DNA from 4 places in the Virgibacillus sp. JSM 102003 genome. Region 1 is predicted to be linked to each of the others. Evidence: riboswitches for the same ligand, from Rfam matches in the RefSeq annotation. Region 1 holds a riboswitch; each other region holds the start of a gene.

The links. Region 1 has a riboswitch for cyclic di-GMP ahead of motA (flagellar motor stator protein MotA). Riboswitches for the same ligand answer to the same signal wherever they lie in the genome.
Region 2: it holds a riboswitch for cyclic di-GMP, as region 1 does, so the genes downstream of both, sinI (DNA-binding anti-repressor SinI) here and motA (flagellar motor stator protein MotA) in region 1, are expected to answer to the same signal.
Region 3: it holds a riboswitch for cyclic di-GMP, as region 1 does, so the genes downstream of both, ACE1TG_RS01985 (prepilin-type N-terminal cleavage/methylation domain-containing protein) here and motA (flagellar motor stator protein MotA) in region 1, are expected to answer to the same signal.
Region 4: it holds a riboswitch for cyclic di-GMP, as region 1 does, so the genes downstream of both, ACE1TG_RS13870 (anti-repressor SinI family protein) here and motA (flagellar motor stator protein MotA) in region 1, are expected to answer to the same signal.

What each region holds. Positions count from the first base shown of each region.
Region 1 covers NZ_JBHFQH010000008.1:141,144-148,500, forward strand. The annotation lists gene panD (aspartate 1-decarboxylase) at 239-631, shown strand; tRNA gene ACE1TG_RS10900 (tRNA-Ala) at 751-823, shown strand; gene ACE1TG_RS10905 (IS256 family transposase) at 1,235-2,404, shown strand; cyclic di-GMP riboswitch class I at 2,700-2,785, shown strand; gene motA (flagellar motor stator protein MotA) at 2,907-3,707, shown strand; gene motB (flagellar motor protein MotB) at 3,685-4,455, shown strand; gene ACE1TG_RS10920 (DUF3006 family protein) at 4,534-4,797, opposite strand; gene ACE1TG_RS10925 (MBL fold metallo-hydrolase) at 4,800-6,074, opposite strand; gene ACE1TG_RS10930 (DUF3006 domain-containing protein) at 6,322-6,621, shown strand; gene ACE1TG_RS10935 (ornithine cyclodeaminase family protein) at 6,827-7,357, shown strand, end outside.
Region 2 covers NZ_JBHFQH010000005.1:164,079-171,435, forward strand. The annotation lists gene ACE1TG_RS07500 (penicillin-binding transpeptidase domain-containing protein) at 1-334, opposite strand, end outside; gene ACE1TG_RS07505 (LCP family glycopolymer transferase) at 431-1,375, opposite strand; cyclic di-GMP riboswitch class I at 2,286-2,370, shown strand; gene sinI (DNA-binding anti-repressor SinI) at 2,395-2,517, shown strand; gene ACE1TG_RS07515 (helix-turn-helix domain-containing protein) at 2,693-3,025, shown strand; gene ACE1TG_RS07520 (RNA polymerase sigma factor) at 3,148-3,672, shown strand; gene ACE1TG_RS07525 (anti sigma factor C-terminal domain-containing protein) at 3,662-4,702, shown strand; gene ACE1TG_RS07530 (VanZ family protein) at 4,715-5,200, shown strand; gene ACE1TG_RS07535 (hypothetical protein) at 5,312-5,461, shown strand; gene nagA (N-acetylglucosamine-6-phosphate deacetylase) at 5,583-6,749, shown strand; gene nagB (glucosamine-6-phosphate deaminase) at 6,756-7,357, shown strand, end outside.
Region 3 covers NZ_JBHFQH010000001.1:385,796-393,152, forward strand. The annotation lists gene ACE1TG_RS01965 (hypothetical protein) at 1-38, opposite strand, end outside; gene ACE1TG_RS01970 (hypothetical protein) at 31-576, opposite strand; gene pilM (type IV pilus biogenesis protein PilM) at 586-1,479, opposite strand; gene ACE1TG_RS01980 (prepilin peptidase) at 1,516-2,271, opposite strand; gene ACE1TG_RS01985 (prepilin-type N-terminal cleavage/methylation domain-containing protein) at 2,383-2,736, opposite strand; cyclic di-GMP riboswitch class II at 2,793-2,877, opposite strand; gene ACE1TG_RS01990 (type II secretion system F family protein) at 2,925-4,121, opposite strand; gene ACE1TG_RS01995 (type IV pilus twitching motility protein PilT) at 4,125-5,165, opposite strand; gene ACE1TG_RS02000 (GspE/PulE family protein) at 5,178-6,812, opposite strand; gene ACE1TG_RS02005 (hypothetical protein) at 6,812-7,243, opposite strand; gene ACE1TG_RS02010 (hypothetical protein) at 7,240-7,357, opposite strand, start outside.
Region 4 covers NZ_JBHFQH010000012.1:80,054-87,410, forward strand. The annotation lists gene ACE1TG_RS13860 (MFS transporter) at 1-999, shown strand, start outside; gene ACE1TG_RS13865 (TetR/AcrR family transcriptional regulator) at 1,004-1,570, shown strand; gene ACE1TG_RS13870 (anti-repressor SinI family protein) at 1,752-1,934, opposite strand; cyclic di-GMP riboswitch class I at 1,958-2,039, opposite strand; gene ACE1TG_RS13875 (TetR/AcrR family transcriptional regulator) at 2,437-3,048, shown strand; gene ACE1TG_RS13880 (nuclear transport factor 2 family protein) at 3,162-3,548, shown strand; gene ACE1TG_RS13885 (sigma-70 family RNA polymerase sigma factor) at 3,697-4,386, shown strand; gene clpP (ATP-dependent Clp endopeptidase proteolytic subunit ClpP) at 4,411-4,992, shown strand; gene ACE1TG_RS13895 (DUF4188 domain-containing protein) at 5,202-5,684, opposite strand; gene ACE1TG_RS13900 (PadR family transcriptional regulator) at 5,687-6,241, opposite strand; gene ACE1TG_RS13905 (sigma-70 family RNA polymerase sigma factor) at 6,436-6,957, shown strand; gene ACE1TG_RS13910 (DUF4179 domain-containing protein) at 6,950-7,357, shown strand, end outside.

The DNA of each region.
Region 1 (7,357 bases):
ATGTTCATTGAGGAAATCCCCAAAACATCTGTCGGCAAATTCTTGAAAAGAGCATTAGGTGAACAGGTTAACGAACAGTTGAATGTATGAGTATTATATAATTTGTGGGACGTTCTAGTTGCGTTCCACTTCTTTTTTTATGGGAAAGCTTGCAATGTTTGAAAAAGCCCACTTGTAATTATCTTTGGTTTTAAGTCATACTATACTTGAGATGTTCATTTTTAGAGGAGGAACTTTTATGCAACGCTTAATGTGTAAAGGAAAGATACATAGAGCTAGGGTCACGGAGGCTGAGCTTGATTATGTTGGCAGTATAACGATTGATTGTAAGTTAATGAAGGAAGCAAATATTAAGCCTTATGAAATGGTACAGATTGCAAACATACGAAATGCCGCAAGATGGAAGACTTATGCCATTCCAGCTCCAGAGGGTTCAAACCGCATTTGTCTCAACGGTCCGCCAGCAAACTTGTTTTCTCCAGATGATCTGGTTATTATATTGAGCCAAGGACTCATGACTGATGAGGAAATAGAACATTTAAAGCCTAAAGTAGTATTTGTTGATGAAAATAACGAGATTACCAGTGTTGAGGAACATGATTTACATTGGCCTGAGGGTGTAGAATTATAAAGTAAGGTTTTAAGAAATGAGCCTGGAGCATTTTCCGGGCTAAAAAATAGTAGCTAACATTTCTAATAAACACTCTTGAAAAAAATTAAAAAAATGCTTATAATAAAAGCTGTCTAACTGGGGCATTAGCTCAGCTGGGAGAGCGCTTCGCTGGCAGCGAAGAGGTCATCGGTTCGAGCCCGATATGCTCCATCGTAAAAACAACCCACTTCTCATCTTATTGAGAGGTGGATTTTTTTGTTTATACAAGATTTATAACTTTTTTGGCTAAATAGCCGAGGATCCGATAAGTTCCAGGTAACTAGTCATGGCGGATCCTCGTTCCGTTAACTGCTAGTAAAGCAGCTCAAAAGTGAATGAAGTGAATCCTCGTTCCGTTATTAGTCCAAAATGAAGGAGAAATGATGGTGAAATGGGCGAATAGCGGAATGAGGATCCGAAACCGATGCCAAAGGTCATTATTTGAAGCAAATAACGGAATGAGGATTCACATAGCGATTAAGTCCATATAATTGTGTAAAAAGAAAATAAATTAAAAAAGGGCCAAATTAATTCCCTATGATACAATGTTTAACAACCACGAAAAACAAGGAGGAATTAATTGTGACCCAATTACAGTTTAACCTAGATATGGACTTTTTAAAAGACTCATTAATGAACTCAAATATCGATAATGTTGTTAAATCTACTATCATTTTAGTTTTGAATGAGTACATGGAAAAAGAGCGTGATGAGTATTTAAATACGAAGGCTTATGAGCGTTCAGAAGAGCGTCATGATTATCGTAATGGCTACTACGATCGGGAATATATGATGAGTATTGGAAAAATTAACTTGCGCGTTCCCCGTACTCGTAGTGGCGAATTTTCACCAACTGTTTTTGAAAAATATAGACGGTGTGATCAGGCATTTGCGTTATCCATGCTTGAGATGGTAGTAAATGGTGTGTCTACTCGAAAGATAAAAAACGTTGTTGAACAGCTGTGCGGGGAATATGTTTCAAAGTCCTTTGTATCTTCGCTCTCTGAAAAACTTGATCCAATCGTAAATGAATGGGCAAACCGTGCATTAAACACAGAATACTATCAATATGTATATGTAGACGCCATGTATATCAAAGTTCGCGAACATCATAAAGTTGTGTCTAAAGCAGTTTATATAGCTACTGGACTTAACGAAGGTAATAAAAGAGAGGTTCTTGGTTTGAAAGTGAGTCATGAGGAAAGCTTTGAAGCTTGGCAAGAATTTTTAAATGAACTCATAGCACGTGGTTTACAATCACCAAGCCTTATCATTTCAGATGCTCATTCCGGGCTTAAAAAGGCTGTTCAAAAAGTGTTTATCGGAACTTCTTGGCAGCGCTGTACAGTTCATTTTAAGAAGAATCTCTTTGATGAACTGCCAAAGAAAGGTATGGACGATGTTAAAGAAGAAATAAAGCAAATTTTTGATGTGGAAACACCTGTGGAAGCAAGGAAATTCAAAGATGAGTTTATTGATCGTTACCAGGATAATTCTAAACTGGTAAAGATAATTAACAACCTGGAGGATGGTTTTGATGACGCCGTCCAGTATCTAAATGAACCACCGGAATACCAAAAGTATATTCGTAGTACAAATTCCCTTGAACGGCTAAACCAAGAGGTAAGACGAAGAGAAAGAGTAATACGCATATTTCCTAATACGCAATCAGCTTTTCGATTAATCGGAGCTGTATTAATGGACTACGAAGAGGAAGAGCAAAAGAAAAGACCCATCTTCAAGAGGGATTAGCATGGCCGAATCCGCGCGCGAAAATTTGTTTTGGTAGGAAGGGGTACCCCTTCCTACCAAAACAAATTCAACTAAATACTATAAAGTGGCTGTAAACTTGTATTATGGAATTTTACACAATAAAAAGGACTTGACTCACATAGCAGCACCGATTCAGCCCCAAGTCAAATTTTCCTCACATGCAGATTACATTTTCGAAATATTTTTTCTTCCATCTACATATTCAACTTTCCGGGTTTTTGAACGATATAATTAGTATGAAACTTCTAAAAGAATACATTAAAAGTTGAATAACTTGCGAGAATGGCAAACTTATTGAAAGGTAAGGACGCAGAGCCACGGGTCTAAGGTCTTATGTACTATGATCGCCGGGTTACCGAAAAAGGATGAAAAAAATTAGTAGTTAAACTAATTAAGTCTATCATTTTTGGTAGGCTATTTTTAATTATATGAAAAGCAGGGAACTACTAGTTACTCCCTGTCTTTAAGGAGGTACATATCGATGGATAAGACGTCAATTATTGGTATTATTATCGGATTTTTAGCTATTGGGGTAGGCATGACACTAAAAGGTGTTAGTCCAGCAGCATTAATTAACCCCGCAGCGTTTATTATTATATTTTTTGGAACAATGGCTTCTGTTTGTATCGCTTTTCCAATGGAAACAATTAAAAAAGTACCGAGACTTTTTGTCATCCTTTTTAGGGAAGATAAACAGAATGATATAAAACAAACGGTTGATACATTTACTGAATGGGCAGAGCTTACCAGAAAAGAAGGAATACTTACACTTGAGGCCAAAATAGATCAACTGAATGACAGCTTCTTATCATCAGGCATCCAGTTAGCTGTTGATGGACAATCAACAGAGTTTATTAGAGAACTTATGTTAGAAAAGATTGATGCAATGGAAGAAAGACATGAAAAAGGAGTCTCCGTATTTTCACAAGCTGGTACATATGCACCAACGCTTGGTGTATTAGGGGCCGTTGTCGGATTAATTGCTGCTTTAGGGGATATGAATGACATGGAAGCTCTGGGACATGCTATATCATCCGCTTTTATAGCTACTTTGTTTGGTATTTTTTCTGGTTATGTATTGTGGCACCCTTTCGCAAACAAACTTAAAGAGAAATCAAAAAAAGAGGTGCTAATGAAACAAATAATGATTGAAGGTGTATTATCCATAACAAATGGTGAATCTCCGCAATTGATTCGGGATAAACTTAGTTCCTATTTATCTCCAAAAGAGTTGTTGAAATTAGACCAGGAGGGATCAGATGAAGAGAAAGAAGAAGAATGATGAAAATCATATGAGTGAATCCTGGTTACTTCCTTATGCGGATTTATTAACACTGCTCCTGGCATTATTTATAGTATTGTTTGCGATGAGTGAACTGGATGCAAAGAAATATGAAGAGCTATCCCGCGTGTTTAAAAGTGAGTTTTCAGGTGGGGAAGGGATACTAAAAGAAAGCAATAGTACAATAGAGATGCCTCAAGATGTGGAAGAAGATGAAGAGGAGACTGAAAAACCTGAGGAAGAGAAAAAATTAAGTAACAGTGAACAAGAGTTAAATAAATTGAAATTACTCCAAAAGAGAATTAATAAATATATAAACGAAAATAACCTTTCCGAAAAATTAGGAACCAAGCTGAATGGTGAAGGGTTATTAATAACGATCATCAATGATGTAACATTTGATTCAGGAAGCGCTGTGGTGAGGGAAGAAGGCAGGGGAATTGCAAGTGCCATTTCAACATTTCTGTATACAGATCCGCCACACCAAATAATAGTCAGTGGTCATACAGACGACCGGCCAATTCGTACTAGTGAGTATTCATCGAATTGGGATTTAAGTGTCATGCGGGCAGTTAACTTTATGCGCCTAATATTAGAGAATGATAGACTTGATCCCAAAACATTTAGTGCAAAAGGGTTTGGTGAACATAAACCTCTTGTACCTAATACTAATGATCAAAATCGGGCAAAAAACAGACGCGTAGAAGTACTGATATTGCCTAATTATGAAATTACGGGGGAATTGTAGAGTGGTACCTGCACCACTTCTCGGTTATATAAACTAAAGGCCGAAATCCCACCTAATTGGATTTCGGCTTTTAAAATTTTACTTCTTCTTAAACTTGCTTCCCTTGCTTTTGGCACGTAACTTAGCCATTAAATCAGATGATGTTTCAGCTTCCTTTTGGGTTGTTGCTTCATCAATCGAAACAATCTGGTACTTATCATCCACTTTTTTCATGTTGAAATAGGTGTTTTTACTGCTGCCTTCTGGTAATTGCTCAACAGGAATGACTACTTCTTCCTTGGTTTCCTCCATGAGAATAACGGCTTTATTAGAGTCTTCAAATCGATCAAGTATCCCTTTCATATTTATCCCCCTGTACAGGCCAAGCCTTGGCTTTTGATATCGCTGATCCGCGATGGTCCGATTCCATTAACATCTGTTAAATCCCTTACTGATTGAAATGGTCTCAATTTAATTAAGTCCTCTGAACGTGCCGGGCCGATATGGATAATTTCCTGTAATTTTTCAGACGATGCTTTGTTGATATTGATACAATCACCAGTTGCTGGCGATTTTTCTGTGTTAGTTGATTGATCACTTGTATCATTATTGGATGAGTTATCTGAGGAACCACTGCTGCTTGGGCTGATTGTTCCGTCATCTTTTGTCTGAACGGTATAGTCGCTTCCGTCCGTTGTTACAACAATCGTCCCATGAACATCCGTACCATATAACTTGATTCCAGCATTTTGGATAAGTGAAACCACCTCAGCATGCGGGTGGCCGTATTGATTATCAGCGCCTGCGCTATAAATGGCTACTTCCGGACTTACCGCATCAATAAAAGCTGGATCGCTGGATGTATTAGACCCGTGATGTCCTAATTGTAAAAAGTCAGCATTCACACTATTCCCGCTGTTTATCATTTTCATCTCGCCATCACGATCAGCATCGCCAGTGAACAGAAAACTCATGTCACCATATGTGAATTTTGCGGAAATAGATTCTTCGTTTGTGTTACCCGTAATGCTGCCTGGATGGAGAACGGTAATGTCCATCGAGCCAATTTCGAATGTGTCTCCGGTTCTTGGCTCATCGTAATCCGCGTCACTTGCCAGAACAGCCTTCATGCCTTGTTGGAATGTTTGTGATGAGCTTTCATTTCCAGACATCCAAACCTCACCAACATCAAATGTATTCATGACTTCTGCCAGTTGCCCGGAGTGATCAGCATCAGCGTGACTGACAATGAGTACGTCGATAGCAGAGACTCCTTGTGCTGACAGGTAATTAGGCACTTCATTACCTTGCCAATCTCCTGTATCAAACAATATAGTGTATTGTTCACCATTACTCTTATATTGAAAAAGGGTGGCGTCAGCTTGTCCAACATCGATGTAGTGAACTTTTAAATCGGTTAATGCAGGTTTTTCATCTGATTTTGAGTTGGTAGTTTCATCGGTTTCGTTTTGGTTTGAATCCTGCTCTTTCGGTTTCTTCTTATCCTTATCCTGTAATGATTCTTTTACTGATTCCGAATGGTTTGTGACTGTTTGCTGATCAGTTGAACCTTGGTCAGGATTTTGTCCGCATGCTACCAGAACAGCTAAAATCATTATAATTAAGAATTTTTTGGCCACTTCAGTTCCCCCCCAATTGCCTAACTGTTGCTTTCTCTTAAGCGTATCAGAGCTATTGGGGAAAATCTATATACAAAATGACCATAATTGAATTTTGAACTGAGTTTTGTATGTGAAAAATTAAATCTTTCTAAGTCCAAATTTAAATTTTATCTTAGATAGCTGCTTCAGTTTTTCAATTTTCGTAATGTGCAAATTACGATCTATCTTGTCATAATAGTTAAAAAATGAAACAAGGAGCCAGCTCATGAATATTGTCTGGAAGCATTATCTGATGGTACTGTTTTTGTTGTCATTGTTTACATCTGACCTGAACTCTAACTTCAATTCAGAATTGATTACAACTGGAGTATTGGACCGAATTGAAGATGGTAATCAGGCTGTTATTTTACTGGAAGAATTGCAGCAAGAACTAGTAGTACCGATGCATATGTTACCATTAGGAAGTAGACCGAATACATGGCTTCAGATTAAAATGGGTGGCACCTGTTATTTTCCAGATTTAAGCGGATTTTGCCTGATTGGAATATCTAAATTAAACAAGTAGTTCTATTACCACTACAATCGAATCCGAAACGAAAAAAGTGTCATCTTCTAGAAAAAATAATTTTTTTCATGCCACTTTTTTGATGTGAGGTACGATTGTGATAGTGAGAGAAAGCACTTCAAAGTAAAAGGAGAAACCCTGAAGTACTATTCTCAATTAATAATTATCTATATTAATTTGAATTTTGTGATAAAATAAACGGAAAATGTACTGTATAAAGGGAGGTATCTATATAAAAATCCTATCAAGTAAGGAAATTAACAATGCAATATCGATGAGAGATGTAATAGACTCCATCGAAAACTATTATTTGCAGGATAAATCTAGCGATGAAATAATCCCTGATCGGATGCATATTGATGATGAAGAAAACACTGCGTTATTGATGCCGGCGTTTTATGGGGATTACTATGCAACAAAACTAGTAGGTGTTGCACCCAACAATACGAACTTAGAGAAGCCGACGATACATGGGTTAATGGTGCTTTATAATCGTAAAACTCTTGAACCCCTGATGACGTTTGATGCAATGCCAATAACTGCATTACGTACTGGGGCACTTGGTGGACTGGGGATGAAATATTTATCAGATCAGCATGCCTCCTCGATTGGAATTATTGGAACGGGTACTCAAGGGTGGAGCCACCTGCAATCTGCATGTGCAGTGCGTAAAATTGATACAGTATATGTCTATAATCGCAGCAATAAAAAGTTACATGACTTTATTTCAAAAGCA
Region 2 (7,357 bases), on a different contig from region 1:
CTGCAATTGTTTCCATTTCGACTGAGAATGGAAACTGAGCTGTTCCTTTTTCCATGGCAGTTTTCATTTTTTCTTCGGATAATTTTTCATAGGTAATCTTTAAATTGTTAACGTTTAGGTCGCCATAAATATTTTTATATCGTTCAACATAGTCTTCTTTTGCATATTTTTCAGTTGAAGCAGTAGTACTCATACTGTACATCTCGTTAAATTCCTGTTCATTCCAATGCTTTACATATTGATCGAAGCGTTCCTGTGGTGTAACTTCATCATTAGAACATGCAGTAACAATCAGAAGTAATAAAAGTGGAAGCAAAGCAATTATTCTTTTCATAATGACCCCCTCAATCTTTTAGAAAATATAATCTAATCATATCACCTTTTATATGCAAAAACATGTATGTAAAAGCAAAAAGCCATCTTTAGATGACTATTTCGCTTTCATATGCTCTTTTATTTCGGTTTGAACCCGATTCATTTCTTCATCGGGTACAACATAGTACCAAATTCCGTCAATCATTTGACCATTGCCGCTTATTTCCATTGTATCGATGTTATTTCGAGTTTGACGATAATCGGAAAATAATGTTTGCATCTGTTCCATTTTGAGATCAGTTTTTACATTCCCGCCAAGAATACCTAGAATATCGGTGATTTTGGTAATGCTTGAGAAACTTGCTGCTTCGCCAATAGCTGCTCTAATTACATTACGCTGACGCTCATTACGTCCAATGTCTCCTCTTGGGTCACCTTTACGCATACGAATGTACTTTAGTGCTTCTTCACCATTCAGATTAATTTCACCTGTAGGGAAATCTACTCCTCCCTGTGAAAATGCACGGTCATTTGTAACTGTTACGCCACCTAAAGCATCAATTCCTTGCTGAAATCCTTCCATATTTACTTTTACATAAAAGTGTACCGGAACATCAAAATTCTCCTCCACAGTCTGCACGGATAATCCAACACCACCAAATGCATAAGCATGATTGATTTTATCCATCCCTCGACCTGGAATATTTACGTACGTGTCACGAGGTATACTCAACATTTTCATTGAATTTGTTTGTGGGTTCAGTGACATCAATATCATGGTATCTGAACGTCCTTTGTCATTTTTCCGTTCATCGACTCCAAGTAAAAGAATATTAATGGTATCATTTTCACTAAAAAGCGAGTCCAGTTCTTTTTGACGATCAGGATTTTCATCCCGTGCCAGTGGTTCATGCATGACTTCGACGGTATCGCCGACTTTATCATAAATATAAAATAAGTAAATGCCAATTATTAATACTAAACCAAGCGTAATTCCCCCAACCCAGTAGGGCCATTTGCGTTTCTTTTTCTCATTTCGTTTTTCAATTCTCGAATCCACAATTTATTCTCCTCTGTCGTTTCAGAAATAATCAATAATTAGATAAATTATATCGAAACTAGTCATTTTAGTCTATTATTCTTTTAGAATTGGTGGAACTGAATGATGCAGTGAACAGGTTCGTGCCAAGATAACTTGTTTCGAGTACATCTTTGCGTTCCCTTTCACAATAGGCAAATCTCATCATCTTAAGGTATGTAAATAGAAGAAGAAAAATCACCTAGCACATTAGTAGACGTTTTTGCGGAGTCAAATGTTTCATGATTTTGTAGTAAGATTTGTTGCTTTTATCTACGCAGTTGATATTAACTGCGAACTACTTTTTAAAAAGTTTGAGTGTTCCTATACCGCTCCGGAAATACACTCCGCGCACCTAGGGCGGCTGATGAACCTCCTTGCTCCTACGTCGCTGCGTAGTCTCATCTAGGCGCAAGCTCCCACAGGAGTCTACGTGTATTTCCTTCGCTAGGTTTTACTCACTTTATCCTGTAAATTAATCAATGCTTATTGTGATATTGCTTCTTAGCCTTGGGAACACTTTAGGCTCTAATCAGAAATCTCTATCAGTGGAGGCAGAATACGCAGACTCCTATGGGAACAGCACGTTCCGAAGCCCCCGGAAGAAGCGTTCTGAATGCGTATAAAATTCATTGCTTTGTAAAAGGTAACAAATGTGAGAATACAGGCTGGTTTTTAGAGATGAGAACTTGCGCAATATTTTTGCCCATAAAGTAATACGTATATCGAATGTATGTCTTTGTTAGAAGGGTTTTTAATGTGCTAAATGGTTCGAATGACCTATATCGTCAAAATAATTTTTGAAAATTACAAAACTAGTTCGATTTTGACAAAAGAAGACACCCAATAACCCCCATAAATATAGTATAGTAGTCTTATAAAACGATGGTTCCTCAGAAAATAGCAAACTTATTGAAAAATGGGGGCGCAAAGTCACGGGTCTAAAGCTTTATAGCTATGACGGCCGGACTGCCTGGGAATTTAAATGGGGGACGATAGAAATGATTAATGCAAGAAAGAACAAAGAAATAGATTATGAGTGGTTGGAACTGATGAAAGAGGCAAAAACCATCGGGTTAACTTTGGAAGAAGTTAGGTTGTTTTTGGCAGATAAGAAAGAATAAAGCCTTTATTACTACATATGCCTAACGAAGACTTTCACCATTTAGACTTGGTGTAATGTCATGTTTTATAAGCATAAGTTAAATAAAATAAATAAATATTTTAAAAAGTCTTGTGCTTTATATAGAACCATACACCTTTTTATGTTATAATTTTTTTTGAAAGAAGGTGTATTACTTGATCGGTGAAAAAATAAAGCAACTACGTCAAGAAAAAAAGATGTCGATTTCTGAACTCGCAGATAAAGCTGGTGTAGCCAAATCCTATTTAAGCTCTATTGAACGAAGCCTTCAAACGAACCCATCGATCCAGTTTATTGAAAAAATTAGTTCTGTACTGGGAGTCCCAGTGAATGAGTTGATATTAGAAGATAAATGGAAAGAGACAGAGGAACAATTAGATGGTGAGTGGTTGAAAATTGTTCAGGAAGCTATGGAATCGGGTGTATCAAAAGAGCAATTTAAAGAATACCTTGAATTTACTAAGTGGCGAAAAGAACAGGATAAATAAGTGCTGACCGTAAAGCTAATGGCTTGCGGTTTTTTATTTTGCACTTAAAAAAATAATATAAATATTTCATGTAACAAATGGATTGTTCAATCGTTTAAATATATAGAGGGGGTGGGAGTTGATTGAAAAGATCCATATTTACAGATTTATTTGAGGCGTATCAACTTCCACTTTACCGCTATTTATTGCAGATGAGCCGAAATAAACAGGTTGCTGAAGAACTATTGCAGGAGACGTTTTATCGGGCGATGATTTCGTTAGAGGTGAAAAACATGGCACAGGCAAAAGCGTGGCTTTTTAAGGTAGCTCGTAACCTTTTCATCGATTGGACTAGAAAGTCTAAGTCTGAACAGCTTATGGTGGAACGAATTCAATTGGAACGTGCCGACAATAACAATATCGGAAACCCTGAAGAGCAGTTAGAGAACCTTACGAAGCAGGTACATATTGAAGAAGTTCTTAGCCGATTACCTGAACGAATGCGCACCATTCTTTACATACGTGAAATTCAAGGTTTTACATATCAGGAAGTCGCGACCGCTATGAATCTATCAGTTAGCCAGGTTAAAACTACGCTGTTCCGTGCAAGGAAAAAATTTCGATATTATGATCAGCTGCTGAAAGGAGAATATTCAGATGAAAGATGATAATGTCTTAGATGAATGGGAAGAGAAAGACCAAGCTGAATTAGATAAAAAGAGTGCGAGAAAGATGGTATGGCGAACGAGACTATCAATTGGATTTACTGTCATTAGAACACTCCTGTTAATTTTTCTTATTTACATTGTATATATGATTCCTGTGAGCATTTATTATGATATGTCAGGAAAAAAAGCGGAGTTTGACAGACTAATAACAACACTTGTTGAAACAAGGTATTCTGGTTTTGAGGTACATGAATCGCATGGGACTAATGCAGAAATCAATGCGCTTCTGACTCAGTCTACTACATTAAAGTTGTACCGTAGTGTCGGCGAATGGGACGTGGTTATTGGAGAAGTTACCGCGCAAAAACATTTAATTGGCAAAATTGGGTTTGAATTTAATTTTAACGAAAAGTATCTAAACACACAGGATAAGATGTTTAACTTTGCTATTGCCCCGGATTTACTAGGAAAAGATAGTGCCTCGTCAAATGGCAAAGAAGGCAATCCTAAATTGTGGGCTCAGTTTAATAAAATAGGAGATGGGCATGTCGCACAGATTCATTTCTCTGCAAAAAAAGGTATGACTCCACGAGAGATGATGAATTTATTAAACCCATATGATTTAAAAGTTCTCCAAATGCCGGTATATGGTGGAGAGATTAAAGAGTATGATATAAGTCATTCAAGAGCTGGACAATTTACATTTGTGAACGCGCTGCTGTTAAGGCCGCAAGCTAAATATGACGAGAAAAACAGACTATCTTTTTCGAGTTATTATTTGCACCATGATAGTATAGGACAATCAATCGATCAATTTTATAAAGATATTGAGTGGTTAATCGAAAATGGAAGTTATAATGGCAAAGATATTGACCGGAAGCGTTTGAACTACCTACGTGAAAATGGCATGAAAGTTTATGGCGCTACGGTAACAGGTCCTGTTCGTGAAATTGAAAAATTACAGAGCGAAGAACTGCTTCATCAGTTTTACTTAGGTGGAATTGAAGTGTGGAACTGGGATGAGAATTAGGGTGAATTTACTATGAAAAAATATATCTATTGGCTGCTGCCTATTGGCTGGATGGGGATAATTTACTATTCCTCAGCACAGCCTTATGAAGATCAGGATGTTAAGCCACTTTTGAAAAGTTCATTTGATTTATCCTTTTTAACACCTTTGGTTGATTGGATATCTTTTACTTACCATCATTCAGAGGTAAGTGTAGCAGAATTGGGGACTGCGGGTATCGTTGAGTTCTTCCTGCGTAAAGGCGCACATGTTGGAGTATTTTTTGTGCTAATGTGTTTATTTTATATTGCTTTAAGAAGTACATGTGATATGAAGTTCCTTCCACTAATTATCATATCGTATTCACTTACAATTGCATATGCTGGATTAGATGAATTCCATCAAGGTTTCACTGCTAATCGAACACCTTATATAGGTGATGTTGTTCTGGATGGAGTCGGTGCTGCAATAGCCGCCCTATGTTTATTGTTGATTAAATGGAAAACAGTCACAAAATAAATCCTGATACGAATTATTTTAGAAAAATTTCAGTGGTCGACATTATTCGACAACATCACTGTTTTAAACATGGTATAATAGTCATGCATTTTGACAAAAGGCGGTATGAAAATGGTAGAGCAGGAACGATATAAAAATATGCTGAAAAAGATGATTGACGAAACAGAGAACTCAAAATTCCAATCTTCCGAGGAACTGATCCAGGCGTTAATCCAAGAGTTAACAAATGGAAAAACAATCTATAAAAATATTTCAAATTGATTTTATAAACTACATTGCTGTTTAGGCGAATGTAGTTTTTCTTTTTGGGGTTGGTTTCTAGACATGTGTGTTGCGGATGTGCTACCTTAAAGATTAGCAAATACAAAGGGCTGATAAAGAAATGAAACGTTCGTTATTTATAAAAAATGCCACTATATTTACTGAATCAGAAGGCGTAGTTAATGGTTCAATCGTTTTAGAGGATAGTATGATAAAAGAAATACATAATAACGTAGATACAACACCTCCGGAAACTGCACAAATCATCGATGGGCAAGGCTTAAATCTTATACCCGGATTCATCGATGGACATATTCATGGTGCAGCAGGCGCAGACGTGATGGATTCAACTGAGGAAGCATTGGATACGATGGCAGAAGTTTTACCAAAAGAAGGTACGACCAGTTTTTTAGCAACAACTATTACACAATCATCTGAAAGTATTGAGGCTGCATTACAAAATGTGGCGGAATATAAATCTAAGCGTGGACAAGCGGAAGTTATGGGTGTTCATCTTGAAGGCCCCTTTATTGAAAAAAGTAAAAAAGGTGCCCAGCCACTGGAATATATAATGAAGCCAGATATTGGGCAGTTTAAGAAATGGCAGCAGTTGTCAGGGAATAAAATTAAAACCATTACCCTTGCCCCTGAACATGATGAAGATGGCACATTTATTAGGTCTTTATTCGAGTCAGGTGTAAACGTTTCTGCGGGTCATACGGGGACAGGATTTGACGGGATGAAAACAGCGGTTGATCATGGGGTTCGTCAGGTCACACACATCTGTAATGCGATGACTGGCATACATCATCGTGACATAGGTGTCGTGGGTGCTGCATTTCGACTGGAAGAATTACGTGCTGAATTAATTGCAGATGGAATTCATGTATCCCCCGAAATGCTTCAATTAATTTATTCAAATATGGGAAGCGAACGGTTAATTCTGATTACGGATGCGATGCGAGCTAAGTGCCTCCATTCTGGTGCATACGAGTTAGGGGGACAGCCTGTTAACGTAACAGAAGACCGTGCTGTTCTTGATGATGGGACACTTGCCGGAAGTATTCTGAAGATGTATCAAGGTGCACAGCAAATGCTTCAATTAAAGGATGTATCAATCAGAAATGTAATTGAAATGGCTTCTTCCAATCCGGCGAAGCAACTGAGTGTTTTTGACAAAAAAGGGAGTATTAAAGTTGGGAAGGATGCAGACCTTTTACTCGTAGATGATGATTTGCACATTAAATACACAATTTGCCGTGGAGAAATTGCGCACGAGGAGGATTAAGACTGAATGGAAATTGTTAAAGTAAAAAATTATAAAGAAATGAGCGAGAGAGCATGTGATTTAATCGTTGAAAAAGTAAATAGCCTCGATAATCCTGTATTGGGCCTCGCCACTGGTTCCACTCCAGAAGGAATGTATCAGCAGATGATTAATTCCTATCAAAGGAATGAGGTTTCATTTACAAAAACGACAACGTTTAATTTAGATGAGTATGTTGGCCTCTCAGGAAACAATTTTAACAGTTACCGCTTTTACATGAATGATAAATTGTTTAAGCATATTGACTTGCCTGACAATCGTGCCTTTTTGCCTAATGGTGATGCCGAGGATCTGAAAAAGGAATGTCGAGATTATGAAACATTAATGTATAAAGCTGAGTACATCGATGTGCAGGTTTTGGGATTAGGCCTGAATGGACATATTGGATTTAATGAGCCTGGCACAGCTTTTGACAGCCGTACACATATTGTCGATTTGGATGAGACTACCCGTAAGGCTAATGCGCGATTTTTTGATTCATTGAATGATGTGCCAGAAAAAGCCATCACGATGGGCATCGAAACAATTATGGAGAGTAAAAAAATCCTTCTGCTTGTCTCCGGTGAAAA
Region 3 (7,357 bases), on a different contig from region 1:
AACCAATATGTATGAATCTTTGTCCATTGTTTAATCATTTTCACCAAGCTCCTTCACTAAAGTTTCACTATCCAAACTAATAGTTAATGTTGCCTGATATGAGGTATCCATTTTGCTCACACTGGTTAGTTCAGTATCTGAGACATAGTCTTGTCCTAATATTACTTTTACAAAATTTGAGACATTTTTAAGTGTAGAAAATTTTGTATCGATAATAAGCTGATTCTCACTTGTAAAATTATAACTTAGTAACTGTTCAGACGACGACAGGAAGTTAAGCATTTGATTATATAAGGCTACATTGGGAACCATCTCACCTTTTAGCGTTGATATATCTTGCTGTAGTTGCTGGAGCTGTTTTTCCCCGGCAAACTCATCCCGCTTTTCCAGTAATCGTGTTTCTAATTGTGATACTTTATTTGTTTGGTCTTCTATTTGACTCTCATAGTAATATTTTTGATACAAAAGTACAGTAATTACACTAGCAAGTAGTATAATACCCACAACGCCTAATACAAGGGGAGCAATATGTTTTTTAGATTGATTTTCAAGCAAATTAATTTCTGTGTTCATCATTACTCCCCTTTACGAATCCTGTTTCAGTGCCAGACCAAGGACATCAGCATACTTCACCTGTAATTTCCCTTCAGGAAACTTATATAACTTTATTGTAACAGCTTCAGATAAAGCTTTTTTAACATCATCAAGAAATGGAAAATCACCAGCCAAAAGCAATAAACTTATTCTTGCTGACCCTTTCGTTAAAGAGTACTGGTAAAAATCGATAAACCGATTAATTTCTATAATATAATCATCAATGATTTGTTTTCCTAGAGTCTCGTCCAATTCAGACTGATCCGTGTTAGTTGGTAGTTTCATATAACGGGTGAAAATTGCTTTATGATTTTGAAAAGCAGTCAAAACGAGTGCATCGTGATTCCAGTGAATTTGAAGTACATGATTAATGTCCGATTCCTGGAATAAATAATAATAAAACCGATAAACCGATAACGAAGTAAGATCAGCTGCAACTGATTTAAGAGCTGCCTCATCAAAGATTTCTTTAAATGATTCTACTTTATCCTTCGGGTAAGCGAATAAGAGAATGTCTCTGTTTTCACCATCTTCCTCCAGAAACTCAATTGCAAGTGTTGGATTACCAAATGGCAGATATAAACTGTTGCCAATCTGTGTCTTTACATAGCCAATCGCCTCAACTTTTGTCAGTGTTGCCGGAATTTGAAGCTGACGAATGACAACTGTATCATCCTGCATACAAAAATAAAGTTTCTTTCTTTTCCATTTATTTTTCTTAACTAACCGATTAACAACTTTTTGCAGAGATTGTTTACTGGTAATTATTCCGTCTTTAATTGTCCCTTCAGGCAGTTCCACTTCACCATGTTTGACTAAGCTTTTTATAGAAGAACTTTTATGATACGAATACCGTAAAACTCTATTTGTAATTACAATGTTCACTCTACCATTATTGAAAATTCCCAAACTATCACCTGCTTACAAAAATAAATTGAAATACCAGTTTACTAATCTTTCACCGTAAAAATATGTAATTAGGGTTGCAGCAACTATATATGGACCAAATGGAACGGGCTGCCTACGGTCAATTACCTTAAAGAAGAGCAGCATCATTCCTATTATTGCACCAATCATACACGAAAGAAAAAATGCCAATAGCACCTTATCAATTCCCAAAATAATGCCTAAGATGCCGAACAATTTCATATCTCCCGCGCCCATTCCACCACGACTGACAATTATTATTAATGCAAGGAGTGTGATTCCAATTATACCACCAAGAATGGATGACCACCACGGATCCAAAGGCTGTGCGATACGAATGATGATGAATAGTGGCAGAAAGAAAAGAAGCACTCTGTTTGGAATTAACATAAATGTGATGTCGGATACCAATATAATCATAAGCATCGAAACTAGAAGTAACGCCGTAATAATTTCTAGGTTTAATCCTATTAATGAGTAGCTCAATGCAAATAAAATACCAGTAGACAATTCAATTATAGGGTATATAAACGAAATCTTTTTTCGGCAATGTCTACATTTAGCCCCTTGGATGGCAAATGAAATAATCGGTATATTCTCATACCATGACAATTGATGGTTACAGTGGGGGCAAATTGACCGGTCGTTTGCGAAGGGGATATTTTCTGGCAGGCGTAATCCAACTACATTGAAAAATGAGCCGAAGATTAGGCCTAAGAGGAAAAAAAATAGTATTAGTAAAATGTCCATTCGTGTGGCTCCTTATTGTAAAGCTAGAAGAATATATATTGAAGAATACGCCCTGCAAGTATTGGTGCAAGGCGTAGGTTATATTTAAAATCATTTTAAATTATGTTGTTTTTAGTCAACACTTTCATCTCCATCGTATTCAAAATTCCCATTTCCATCTTTAGTAACTTTACCAGAATATTCGGTTTCTGTTCCTGGAACTGTAGGAACTTCATCTAGATACCCTTTGTCCTCTAGTTGTGATACCGATATACTTCCATCCGTATCATAATCACCACTAACATCCGCTAACCTTGCTGCATTTTCAATCAATTCTATATTTGCATCATGTGCCTTTTTCTCAGATTCACCTATAACATTCCCAACCGTCGGTACTGCTATAGCAACAATAATCGCCAATATCGCAATAACCGCCAACAGTTCAACAAGGGTAAACCCTTTTTCTTTTTTTATCATCTTTTTCATGCGTTCTAGCATAAAAATCCCCGCCTCTCTTAATATATAAGATAAAAAGTCTATTAAACTTAGCTGGCCGGTTGCACTACTTACTCCAAACTACCAAAGTGCCCAAACTACAGGTAATTTATCATCGCATCCTACTATATTCCTATATTCACTATAATATATTTTCAGACAAATATCTACCTTGTTTGCTAAATATTTTCAAACAAAGAAAACATTGGAATAACAACTGCGGTAATGATGCTGCCTACGATTATTGTCAGCACAATAATCATAAGTGGCTCGATTAGTGTTTTGATCCGATTCGACAATTGTTCTACCTCTTCTTCGTAAAATGCTGCAGCTTTTGAAAGCATATGATCTAAGGTACCCGTCTTTTCACCAATTTGAATCATCTGAACAACTAGTGCCGGAAATGCCCAGTGTTCTTTCATTGGATTAGCGATCGATTCGCCAACTTCCATCGACTTCCTGGATTGCTTTAATACATCTTGAATCACACGATTTCCAACGACTTTTTCGGTAATTTCGACTGATTGTAAGATTGGTACGGAACTATTTACTAGAGTACTCAACGTTTGTGTCATACGAACCAAGACACCTTTATGTGCAAGCACACCTATAAAAGGAAACTTTATTTTTAGCTTATCGGCACGGTAAGAAAACTTATCATTCTTCAACAGAGACTTATAAATTGCAATACCTAACAATGCTACAGCAATAAGTACCCACCAAAAAGCACTAACCCAATCACTCAAACTTAAAATAAACTGAGTGTAAGCCGGAATCTCTTCACCGAAGGAATTAAACATTCCAACAAATTGCGGAACAATGAATACGAGCAAGAACATACTTAATAATAGTGTGATAACTCCTACAACACCAGGATAAAGTAATGCAGAAACCACTTTTTGTTTATTACGATATTCTTTCTCATAATAATCAGCCATCTGGTTTAATATGTCGTCAAGTTTGCCACTTGCCTCCCCCGCCCGGATCATGTTGACGAGTAGTGAAGGAAAGACTTTCGGGTGACTTTCGACTGCTTTTGAAAGGGCCTGACCCTGATCAAGTTGTTTATCAATGGCTGTCAGTGCTTGCCTTAATGCATTATTATCCGTTTGCCTCGCCATCGTCTTCGTAGCTTCTGAAATCGATATACCAGCATGAATTAATGTTGCATATTGCCTTAGAAAAATAACGAAATCCTTATTCTTAATGCTTCTATTAATAGATAATTCCTTATTCCACGATTTCGTTTCATCTATTTTGATTACGATTATACTATCCTTCTCTAACCGTATTAGCGCATCTTTTTTTGAATCAGCCTCTATCTTTCCTTTTGTTTTGTGACCAGATGCAAGTTTTCCACTATATTGATAGTTCATCCATTAAAAACCCCTTTCCTGCATAAAAGGAGCAGCCGTTTCATAAGGAATTTGGTCTTCTTTCAGTAACCGTTTGAGATCCATTTCAAGCGTGTGCATGCCCTGTTCTTTCGATGTTTGCAACACATTCTGAACTTGATGCAGTTTTTCATTGCGGATTAAGTTTTTAACAGCAGGTGTATTAATTAGTACTTCAGTTGCTGCACGCCGCCCCATATTGTCCTTTGTAACTAATAATCGCTGGGAGATAACAGCTTTTAAGATGGATGATAATTGGATGCGGATTTGCATTTGCTGTTCAGATGGAAATACATCAATAATTCGTTCGATTGTTGATACTGCATCTGTTGTATGTAGGGTACCTAAAACTAAATGTCCCGTTTCCGCGGCGGTAATTGCCGTTGAGATAGTTTCCAAGTCACGCATTTCACCAACTAAAATGACATCAGGGTCTTGTCGCAGGCTTGCTCTAAGTCCATTAACAAAGCTATTTGTGTCAAAACCAATCTCACGTTGATCAATAACTGACTTGTTGTGTCTATGCATATATTCAATTGGATCCTCTAAAGTAATAATATGTTTATGCATTGTTTGGTTCATATGATGAATCATGGAAGCAAGCGTCGTACTCTTTCCACTTCCAGTTGGCCCTGTTACAAGCACTAGTCCTTGTGACTTATGCATAATATCCTTGGTAATCGTTGGGAGATGCAATTCCTCAATTGATGGAATGCTGGTTGGAACAATTCGAATTGCCAATGACAGCTGACTGCGTTGATAAAATGCATTTATCCGAAACCTTGAAACCCCACTAATTCCATAAGAGAAATCAAGCTCACGTTTCTCTTCCAGTCGTTGCAAAAGATCATTCGGAATAATCGCCTTAACAATTTCTTGCGTATCAGAAGGCCTGAGAGCTGGTTGATCCTGCTCAATCAAATTACCATTAATGCGAAATATAGGGGCTTTTCCAATTGTTAAATGCACATCAGATGCTTGCATGTGGAAAGCATTTGTTAACCATTTTTCAAATTGTTCACTCATTTGAATACCACCCTAAATATTAATTGAAACTTGCATAATTTCTTCCATGGAAGTCAATCCTTGTTTAATTTTTTCTAATCCGTCCTGAATCAGAAAACTCATGCCTTGCTGTTTTGCATAGGAACGAATTTCTGCTATAGATTCATTATTCAGCAGCATACTTTTAATTTTTTCATCAACTACCAGCACTTCCTGTACCGCTATTCTGCTGCGATAGCCTTGCTGGTGACAGCTGCTGCACCCTTTTCCGTAATAAACAGAGTCAGCTACAATACCATTTTGATCAAAAATTTCTTTCTCCATTTCAGTTAGCCCTCGTTCCGTGATACAATCCCGGCAAATTTTACGAACTAACCGCTGTGCAACTATACCCGATAAGGATGAAACAACTAAATACGGCTCAATCCCCATATCAATTAATCGCGGTACCGTATCAATTGCACTATTGGTATGGACTGTACTGAATACTAGGTGGCCTGTTAAGGAGGCCCTAATAGCAATCTCCGCTGTTTCCTGATCGCGAATTTCACCAACCATAATAATATTCGGATCCTGTCTTAATATTGAGCGTAACCCGTTTGCAAAAGTGAGCCCAATAGAACTTTTAACTTGAACTTGATTGATGCCCTCCAGCTGGAACTCAACAGGATCTTCAACCGTAATAATGTTCACATTCTCCTGATTCAGCTGATTAATTGACGCATATAATGTTGAGGTTTTTCCTGATCCTGTTGGTCCTGTTAGTAAGACAAGTCCTGATGGCTGTGTAATTAACTGCTTATATTTCTTATAATTATCTTCTGAAAAATTCAGCTCACTTAACTGCATCAACGCGTTATTAAGGTCCAGAATTCGAATTACAATCTTTTCACCATGAACTGTAGGAAGGCAGGATATCCGTAAATCTACCGGTGTTTCTCCTACATTCGTTTTAATTCTTCCATCCTGTGGCAGTCTTGTTTCCGTTATATTTAAGTTTGCCAATATTTTAATTCTAGCAATTAAAGCATTTTGCATTTGCTGCGGTAATATTTTTTCGGTTTGCAGTCTGCCATCTATTCGATAACGTATGTTTACATTCTTCTCTTGCGGGTCTATATGGATGTCACTTGCTTTAAGCTGAATTCCTGTATGTAATAATTGGTCAAGAAGCTTAATTACTGGCGCCTCATCATCATTTTCAGCATTAGTCTCTACTGCTAGCTTAGAGTCATTCTTATAATAGTATTTATTAATGGCAAATAGAATATCGTCTTTTGCTGCAATTACTGGTGATATGCTAAATCCTGTCGCCATTTCTAAATCATCAATAATGTAATAATCCATTGGATCCTTCATTGCTATTGTCAAAGCATTATCCTCGACTTTTAGAGGCATAATATAATTTTGCTGCGCCATTTCCTTTGATACATAACCTAGTACATACTGATCGATTGGGTATTGGTATAACGAAACATGCGGAATTCCTAATTGAAATTCCAGGACTTCGATCAATTGGCGTTCAGTAATTACCCCACGTTCAAGTAAAGCATCACCAAGTTTTTGATCTTCCTTTTTATGTTCCAGTGCTTGGTTTATATGATTCTCAGTTACAAGACCTGCCTCTAGTAAAAGGTCCCCAAGGCGCTTACGTGCTATCAAAGTCATCACTCACTTTCGAATGTAATGATAATGGTATCCTCAATCTTCTTTTGTTTACTAAGTGCTGTACCAACACTTATAAATTTAACGGTTAACTGGTCTTCTGTCCTCTCTTTTATATAAGAATCTTTAATCAAAAATTTACGTTTCCCTGAATCCCATTTAACTGGGTTTTGCGGTAGCGTAATTTCAGCTATGTTTACGTCACCTGGTTCTGTCAGTCCTGCATCTTCTACATAGTTTTGAACAGCATCTCTATAGTAATCAACACCCATTTCGGCGACGAGTCGGGCGTCTATTTGTTTTTCCATAGTCGTAACTTGTTTTGTTGTATTTGTAATCTGGTAAAATTGGGTCAGAATGAAAATAAAAAATAATGTAATGATCATCAATGTAAGTACAAGTGCCGCACCATTTTCACTTTTATAATTAATCACTTTGGATCACCTTGAATATAAGTGTACGATTCACTAGCTAATCTATCATCAGTAGCATATATTTTAATATGAGTACGATATAAATTCACATCTTTTTCTTTACAAACATTAAGT
Region 4 (7,357 bases), on a different contig from region 1:
ATCCTCACGATCGCAAGTTCACTCTGGATGGTGTATGCCACGCTGTTTGCAATTGGAACGCTTTCGGCTGTGTTCATTCCAGCTAAAAATGGCAAGTTGAAGGAGGTTGTTGGGGAAGGTGATATGAAGGCTGCTATGTCCATTACGTCAATGATTGATTCATCGACAAAAATTATTGGGCCACTCCTTAGTGGGGTTCTCGTTTTGGCATTAGGTGCGCAGCAGGTATTTATTATCGACTCAGCAACGTTCTTTGTCTCAGCTTTATTGTTACTTTTTATACCTAATGCAATCAAAGTAGAGACCGTAGAGGAAGATGAAAAGGAACAAGGATCATTCAAAGAGGAGTTCGTCGAGGGACTTTCTTTTATCAAATCAAGCCGCTTTATGGTAATAGGCTTACTGATTATGGGGGTTAGTCTTTTAATTCTTCAATTGGCAGACTCGCAGTTGATTGTTTTAATTCGGGAGTTAACGAATGCCTCGCCTGATTTATTCGGTTATCTGGTTACAGGATCCGGTTTAGGTATGTTCTTTGCTGGCTACCGGCTTGCTAAAAAAACCGATTACAAGGCATACCCGCTTATGCTGGTGGGTGCTTGTGGAATTGGATTGAGCTTTGGTATGATGGGTGTACTAACAAATTACGATCTTAGCTACTCCGTAATCTGGGCACCAGTTCTCGGATTTGCCGGAGGGTTTTCAGCCAGTATGATTTTTGTACCATTCCAGGCAACTGTTCAAGTCGACACACCTGTTCAGATGACGGGTCGAGTCTTTGGGGTTATCAACAGTGTTATGACAACGGCAACGATTATTGGACCGTTGCTCGGTGGATGGCTGTCAACCGTTATTGGGGTTATTCCAACTTTCACCATTACGGCAGGCTTGCTGGTTCTAGTGTCGTTGATCGGGTATTTTACAAGAAGGAAAGTAGAACGGGGGGATTCACATGGCTCCACGAGTGAGCGAGGAGCATCTCCAGCAACGACGGGCTAATATTATGAGCGCCGCAAGGGATGTTTTTATCGAACATGGTTATGAACACACAACGATGAAGCACGTCATGGATGCAGCTGGTGTCAGCCGGGGCGGACTCTATCAGTATTTTTCCAATAAGGAAGACTTATTCGAGGCAATCGTTGAAGAGGGACTCAGTAATGAAGCCGAGAACACAGCGGAATTGTTGAGAAAGACTGAATCGCATTGGAAGCTTCTCATGCAGCTGCTGTTTGGGGAAGACGGCAAGCCTGATGCCGAAATGGATCCACTCGCGCCAAGTAAACTGGAATTCTTCATTACTGGAAGAAATGATGAGCGAAGACGAGAATATGGCAGGAAGCGATATAACTTAGGTGTTCGTGTTTATGCGGATGTTATTAAAGCTGGGCAGGAATCTGGAGAATTTAGTGATCGTTTCGACAGTGAACTGCTTTCGCGATCAATCATTACGTTCATCGATGGTCTCGCCCTCGACGACGCAATCCTAGCGGAAAAGGACGTACAGCTGGAACAGCAGTCTAGCCTGTTCATTGAATATTTGAAAATGGCCTTGGATGTAAGAATGTAATGTCATCTGGTGTGGTGCATGATTATTTCATGTAGAAGAAGCTCGGGTCTTTTTGAGGCGTGGAAGCGGCGCCGTCCCCCTTGCTTCTTCTTAGAAAATTATTGTATGGAAATCTATATAGAAATGAAACAGTTGTAATCACGTGATTGTCTGTAAACATAAAAAAGGCCGTGGATATTATTTATCCACGGTGAGCCGTTTTTAGATGCGGGTTAGGAACTAATATATTTGTACGTTGATGCTGCAGAAAATCTCTGATTTCTTCCTCGGTAATACCTAATTCTTTCGCTTGTTTGATAAGTATTACCCAATCACGATCCAGTTGTTGTTCAGCCCCTTTTTTGTAGTGAGTCATAATAACCATTATTCCTCCCCTCTCAACCAAGATGAGGCAGCTGTGCTATCCTAGGTAACCCTTAGACCACTAGCTTTGCGTCCCTTCCTTTCAAAAGGTTTGCCTTTACTGCATCGGATTTTAGTATCATGTCTTTATATATCTTTCCATATCGCCCTATGGTCCCATAGGCTATATGAGGGATATGTCCAAGTGGATGCGATTTACGTCATTCATTTCTTGCTGTTGAAATGTCCCATCTTCGTATCTATTAATGTAAGGTTTGGGACATCTTTTTCCTTAGCTGTAAAATTAAATACAATTATGTATGTATTTAATATTAGTTGATTACAAATATTTTGTCAACTATCTATGAAGCCCCATTTGAGGACATTCTTTTACCGTCTATGAATGATTTTTTTCATATTTACTACTAGAAGATAAACGACAATCAGTGTCGTTTCCATATTAAGTATTGTATAATAAGTCTAATGTTATTTAGTGGGGGAGTCAGTGAAAGGGGCTATCAAGCATGAGTAATACAAAAACTAAATTTCAAATTCGTCGGGAAGAAACCTATGAGAATCTGATCAAGTTTGGTATTGTGCCGATGATGGATAAAGGTTTTGCCAAGACGAATCTTAGTGATATTGTTCGAGCGGCTGGTTATACGCGAGGTGCCTTTTATTTTCATTTTAATAGTAAAGAAGAGTTTTTCCTTCATGTATTGGAAGATCATGATAAAAGGCGAGGCAGTTGGGCTGAAATCCCTTATCACTATAATGCCCAAGAGACATCCTTAGAATCGTTGTTAAAGGAGTCTATTTTTTCGTTGTGGCAAAACGTTTACGAGAAACCACTTACCGGGTGGCTTCTACTGGTTATTGACTTTTATCAAAATGCCAAGGACATACCAGGTGTGAAAAAGCGTATGAAGCAGCTTCATGAGAACTTTGAAGACGATTTAATACTATTCCTGCAAGCTTTGAAGAAACAAGGATTTATTGATGAACATATCGATGAGAAGAAAGCGTTATGGCAGCTTGTTTCACTCACGTACGGATATTTAGTAAATTATTATATTTATGATCTGGATGATGTTGATATCGTTGTTAATGCATATGCAAAAATATTGAAAAATTAACGATTTTTGTTATCAGACAGTCATGAAGGATTAGTGGAAGAACCATAATAAAAGGTTATCTCGAACAATATGGGTTATGTTAGTTGAGCTCCCAAAATGAAAGGATGATTGTTATGAATACGGAAAAGCAGAGTTCTTTTAAAGAGCAGGCGGTATCATTTCTAAAGCTTGTAGCATCGGGGAATGTAGACGAAGCATACCAAAGATACGTCAGTCCGGAATTCAGCCATCATAATGCCTTTTTCCAAGGCGATGTAGAATCACTCAAACAAGCAATGAAAGAGGATGCAACTGAAAACCCTAACAAGATATTTGAAATCAAACATGCTATTGAAGAGGGAGATATGGTTATGGTTCACTCCCATGTGAAACAGAATCCTGAAGATCTTGGAGCAGCTGTTGTTCATATCTTCCGTTTTCATGATGGTCATATGGTTGAATTATGGGATTTAGGTCAACCCATACCAGAGAGTTCTCCTAACAACAATGGGATGTTCTAATAGTATGATAGAGATCTACATATAATCATTTTTCCCTTATGTATGAGGTATAAATGTTAGATGAAATAAAAATAAATATAACTCCCGTATCTTTTTTCCTTCTTTAATCGTTAAATAAGTAAAGAGAGGAGCTAAAGGAGTGAGTAAAATGTACGCCAGGCCTGGCATAAAAGTACAAACTGAAAAAGTTAATTCTTCTGACCTGAAAGATCTTTATTCGAAACTTATTCCTTATTGCCATTATTTGACCAAAAACAAATGGGATGCTGAGGATCTTGTCCAGGAAACGTTATTCAAAGCGATAAACCACTATGGACAACATAAAGATTTGAACGCTGCATTGTTAAAAAAGATGGCATTTAATTTGTGGATGGATTTACTCCAAAAACGTAATCGAGAAATAATCGGATTTACGTTTGAAGAAACTGATGAAACAAATGCGTATAAGGATGACATGATGGACTTGGTGGAAGAGTTGATCTCTAAACTCACACCAAAGCAATCGGTTATAGTTGCGTTAAAAGATGTGTTTCGGTATCAAATTATGGAGATCGCCGAGATGTTCGATATGACTGAAACAGCTGTCAAAGCAGTTTTAAACCGAGCCAGAAAAAGGCTTACAAGGCTGTTAGTAGATGAAGAAATTCATTCTGTCAGGGATTATTGGTCCGAGGAGAATGTAGAACTACTAACCCCGGCAATAACCCAGGCGGTCCGGTTGAATGATCCTACTGGTGTGATCAGGCTTATACCAATTTTATTCCCAATGGAAACGCAACCGAAGCTGAAACTTTATCAATTCTCTCCTCCTTCTGGCTCCTTCTCGATGGCAGCTTAGGCTGTATACAAAGGAGGAAAAAGGATGACTGCAATCCCATATGTTATTGAACAATCAAGTCACGGTGAACGATCGTATGATATATATTCCAGGTTGTTGAAAGACCGAATTATCATGGTAAGTGATGAAATTAATGACCACATGGCTAACAGTGTTGTAGCGCAACTACTATTCTTAGCGGCTAATGATGCTGATAAGGATATTTCTCTCTACATCAATAGCCCAGGTGGTTCAACCTCTGCAGGGTTTGCAATTTATGATACGATGCAATATATTAAACCAGATATTAGCACGATTTGTACAGGAATGTCGGCCTCATTCGCTGCAATGCTTTTACTCGCAGGAACAAAGGGTAAACGATATGCACTCCCAAATAGTGAAATTATGCTTCATCAGCCACTTGGTGGTGCACGAGGTCAAGCAACGGATATTGATATATCAGCTAAAAGGATTATAAAGCTGCGTAAACAATTGAATCAATTAATAGCAGAACGAACTGGCCAACCGGTTGAAAAGGTTGCAGTCGATACAGACCGTGATTATTTCTTAAGTGCAAAAGAAGCGAAAGATTACGGAATCATTGACGCCATCGTACAAGCGAGTTAATAGGCGTTGGACTTAAATGTGCCGTACAGGGAACCGTTAGAATGGTGGAAGATATAAAAGGAACAAGCCAAAATATCAAGTTTAGTATAAGAAACTTGTTTATTTTGGCTTGTTTAAACTGTTTTCATCATTATTGTTTAGGCTTTCTTCCTTCGATTTTGGGGACGGTTCTCATGCTTGTAAAACGGTATCGCATATAATAGGCGTGATTAATCCGTTTCAGTTTTCAGCCGTTTTTTCGCAGTTCTAATTTCACGAGTAACCGGTATGTGCCCAGCGGCCTTAGCCAGCCCATAAACGGGCATGTTCCCATAAATCGCCTCATACCTTCCCTCTGGCACGACATATGTTTCATGATAAATCCCAACCGCATCGGTATCGCCGATTTTCCGGTTAAAATTCTTCCACGCTGTCAAATGCTTCTGCCCCTTTGAGTAGGCAAGCAGATCCTCCTCTGACCGCCAGTATGTGATCATAACCGTTGTGCGGAGTCCGAAATAATTTTCCATCGACAGAAATCCAAGCTCCTCCTGGTTTTCATACAGTTCCCTGATCATCCCCGGCATCGCGGTGAACACCGGGAGCCATTTCCGGACGGCAAGTCGCTTGTTAATCCGCATGCCAATTAGAAACACAACTAGACTCTGGTCATTTTCCGTCGTATACCGACCATTATATATGGTTTTTCCCATGGTTATTCCTCCCAATCGTTTATTTCACGGACGGTATCGCTGCACCAGTCAATCGCAGCAGCTGTCATCCGTTTTCCATAATTCAGGGTAAACAGCCAATATGGTGCATCATCCTCGTTGTGTAAATTTGATGTGATCATTTCTTCAATCGCCTCGTACGTCTGGTAGCGCTCCTGCAGTTTTTGTCTGTATTTTTTAAGATGGGCAATGGTTTTGTCATGAGGCTGGTGACGGCTGAAAAAAACTTTGAGCAATACGTCATTTTTTTCAACCGGAATATCACCTACAGGGCTTTGCAGCCACTCCAGTAACGCTGTCTTTCCTTTTGCGGTAATAAAATATTCCTTCTTGTCTGGTGTGCCTTCCTGTGAGGATTCCTGAACGGTCGCCAATCCATCCGCAACAAGCTTCTTCAACGTTGGATAAATCTGCCCATAGCTGACCTTCCAAAAATGATTTAGACTCTGGTCAATCATTTGCTTAATGGCGTAGCCTGAATGGCATCCAATTGTAAGCAGCCCCAATATGGCGTATGTTGTATGATTATGTTTTGTCATGTAAACCACCTATCATTATGATATGTATCTTTTTGATATAGTATACACGAGTATGAAAAAAGTTCAAGTAAAATTCTGATAATTATTTGCGTTATTTGTGATTTGCATGGTGATAGGCATTTATCATAACGACCGTTTTTTCTTGAAACGTTTTACATAGATCGATTGTCTAAGAGGAAGAAGGGAGGATTTGGATGGATCATTCAAAAAAACCGATGAAAGAAAATAACTATGCTTTTCAGGACCTTATTCATCAAGAAAAGAACAAACTTTACCGGATGGCATACTTGTACGTAAAAAATGAAAACGACGCACTAGATATTGTACAGGAAACAATATATAAGGCATACCGGTCAAAAGACAAATTAAAAAATACCGAATACTTTTCTACCTGGTTGACCCGAATTCTGATTAACAACGCTTTGAATTTTATTAAAAAAAATAGAAATGTTGTTCCGTTTGATGAAAAAGAAATGGAAAAGTTTCAGGAGTCTTCAGAACATACATCAATTGAGAATCACATCGATTTAGTGGATGCAATTGATTGCCTGGATGAAACGTACAAAACAGTGATTATATTGAGGTACTACAAAGATTTTACGATTAAGCAGATTGCGGAAGTTTTGAATTGTCCCGAGGGAACGGTGAAAACAAATTTACATCGGGCAACAAACCAATTAAGAAGTAATTTAAGGGAGGACTGCTTTTATGAATAATTCAGAGTTTAAAAAAGAAGTCGACAGCATTAAAGTACCTGAAGAACGGCTGGATATGACAATTAAAACCGCAATGAAGGACGAAAAACCAAAAAGGAGTTTAGGAAAGAAAATCATCTATTTTACCAGCGCAGCCACCTTATTTGTTGGTTTGTTATTTGGATCTGCAGTTGCTTCACCAGCTTGGGCAGATACATTGTCAAAAATCCCGCTTCTTGGATCGGTCTTTGAGCTTGGTGAACCTGGCCAAGATATTTTAAGTGCATTGAATGAACAGGGATATAATGTCAAAGATGTTAGTTACAGATATCAACCTGAAAGAGCTGTCGAAATTCGAGTTGGCGGTTCAGAAGCGTATATTGCCGAAGTGCAAGATGAAGTGAAGAATATTGCTGAAAAA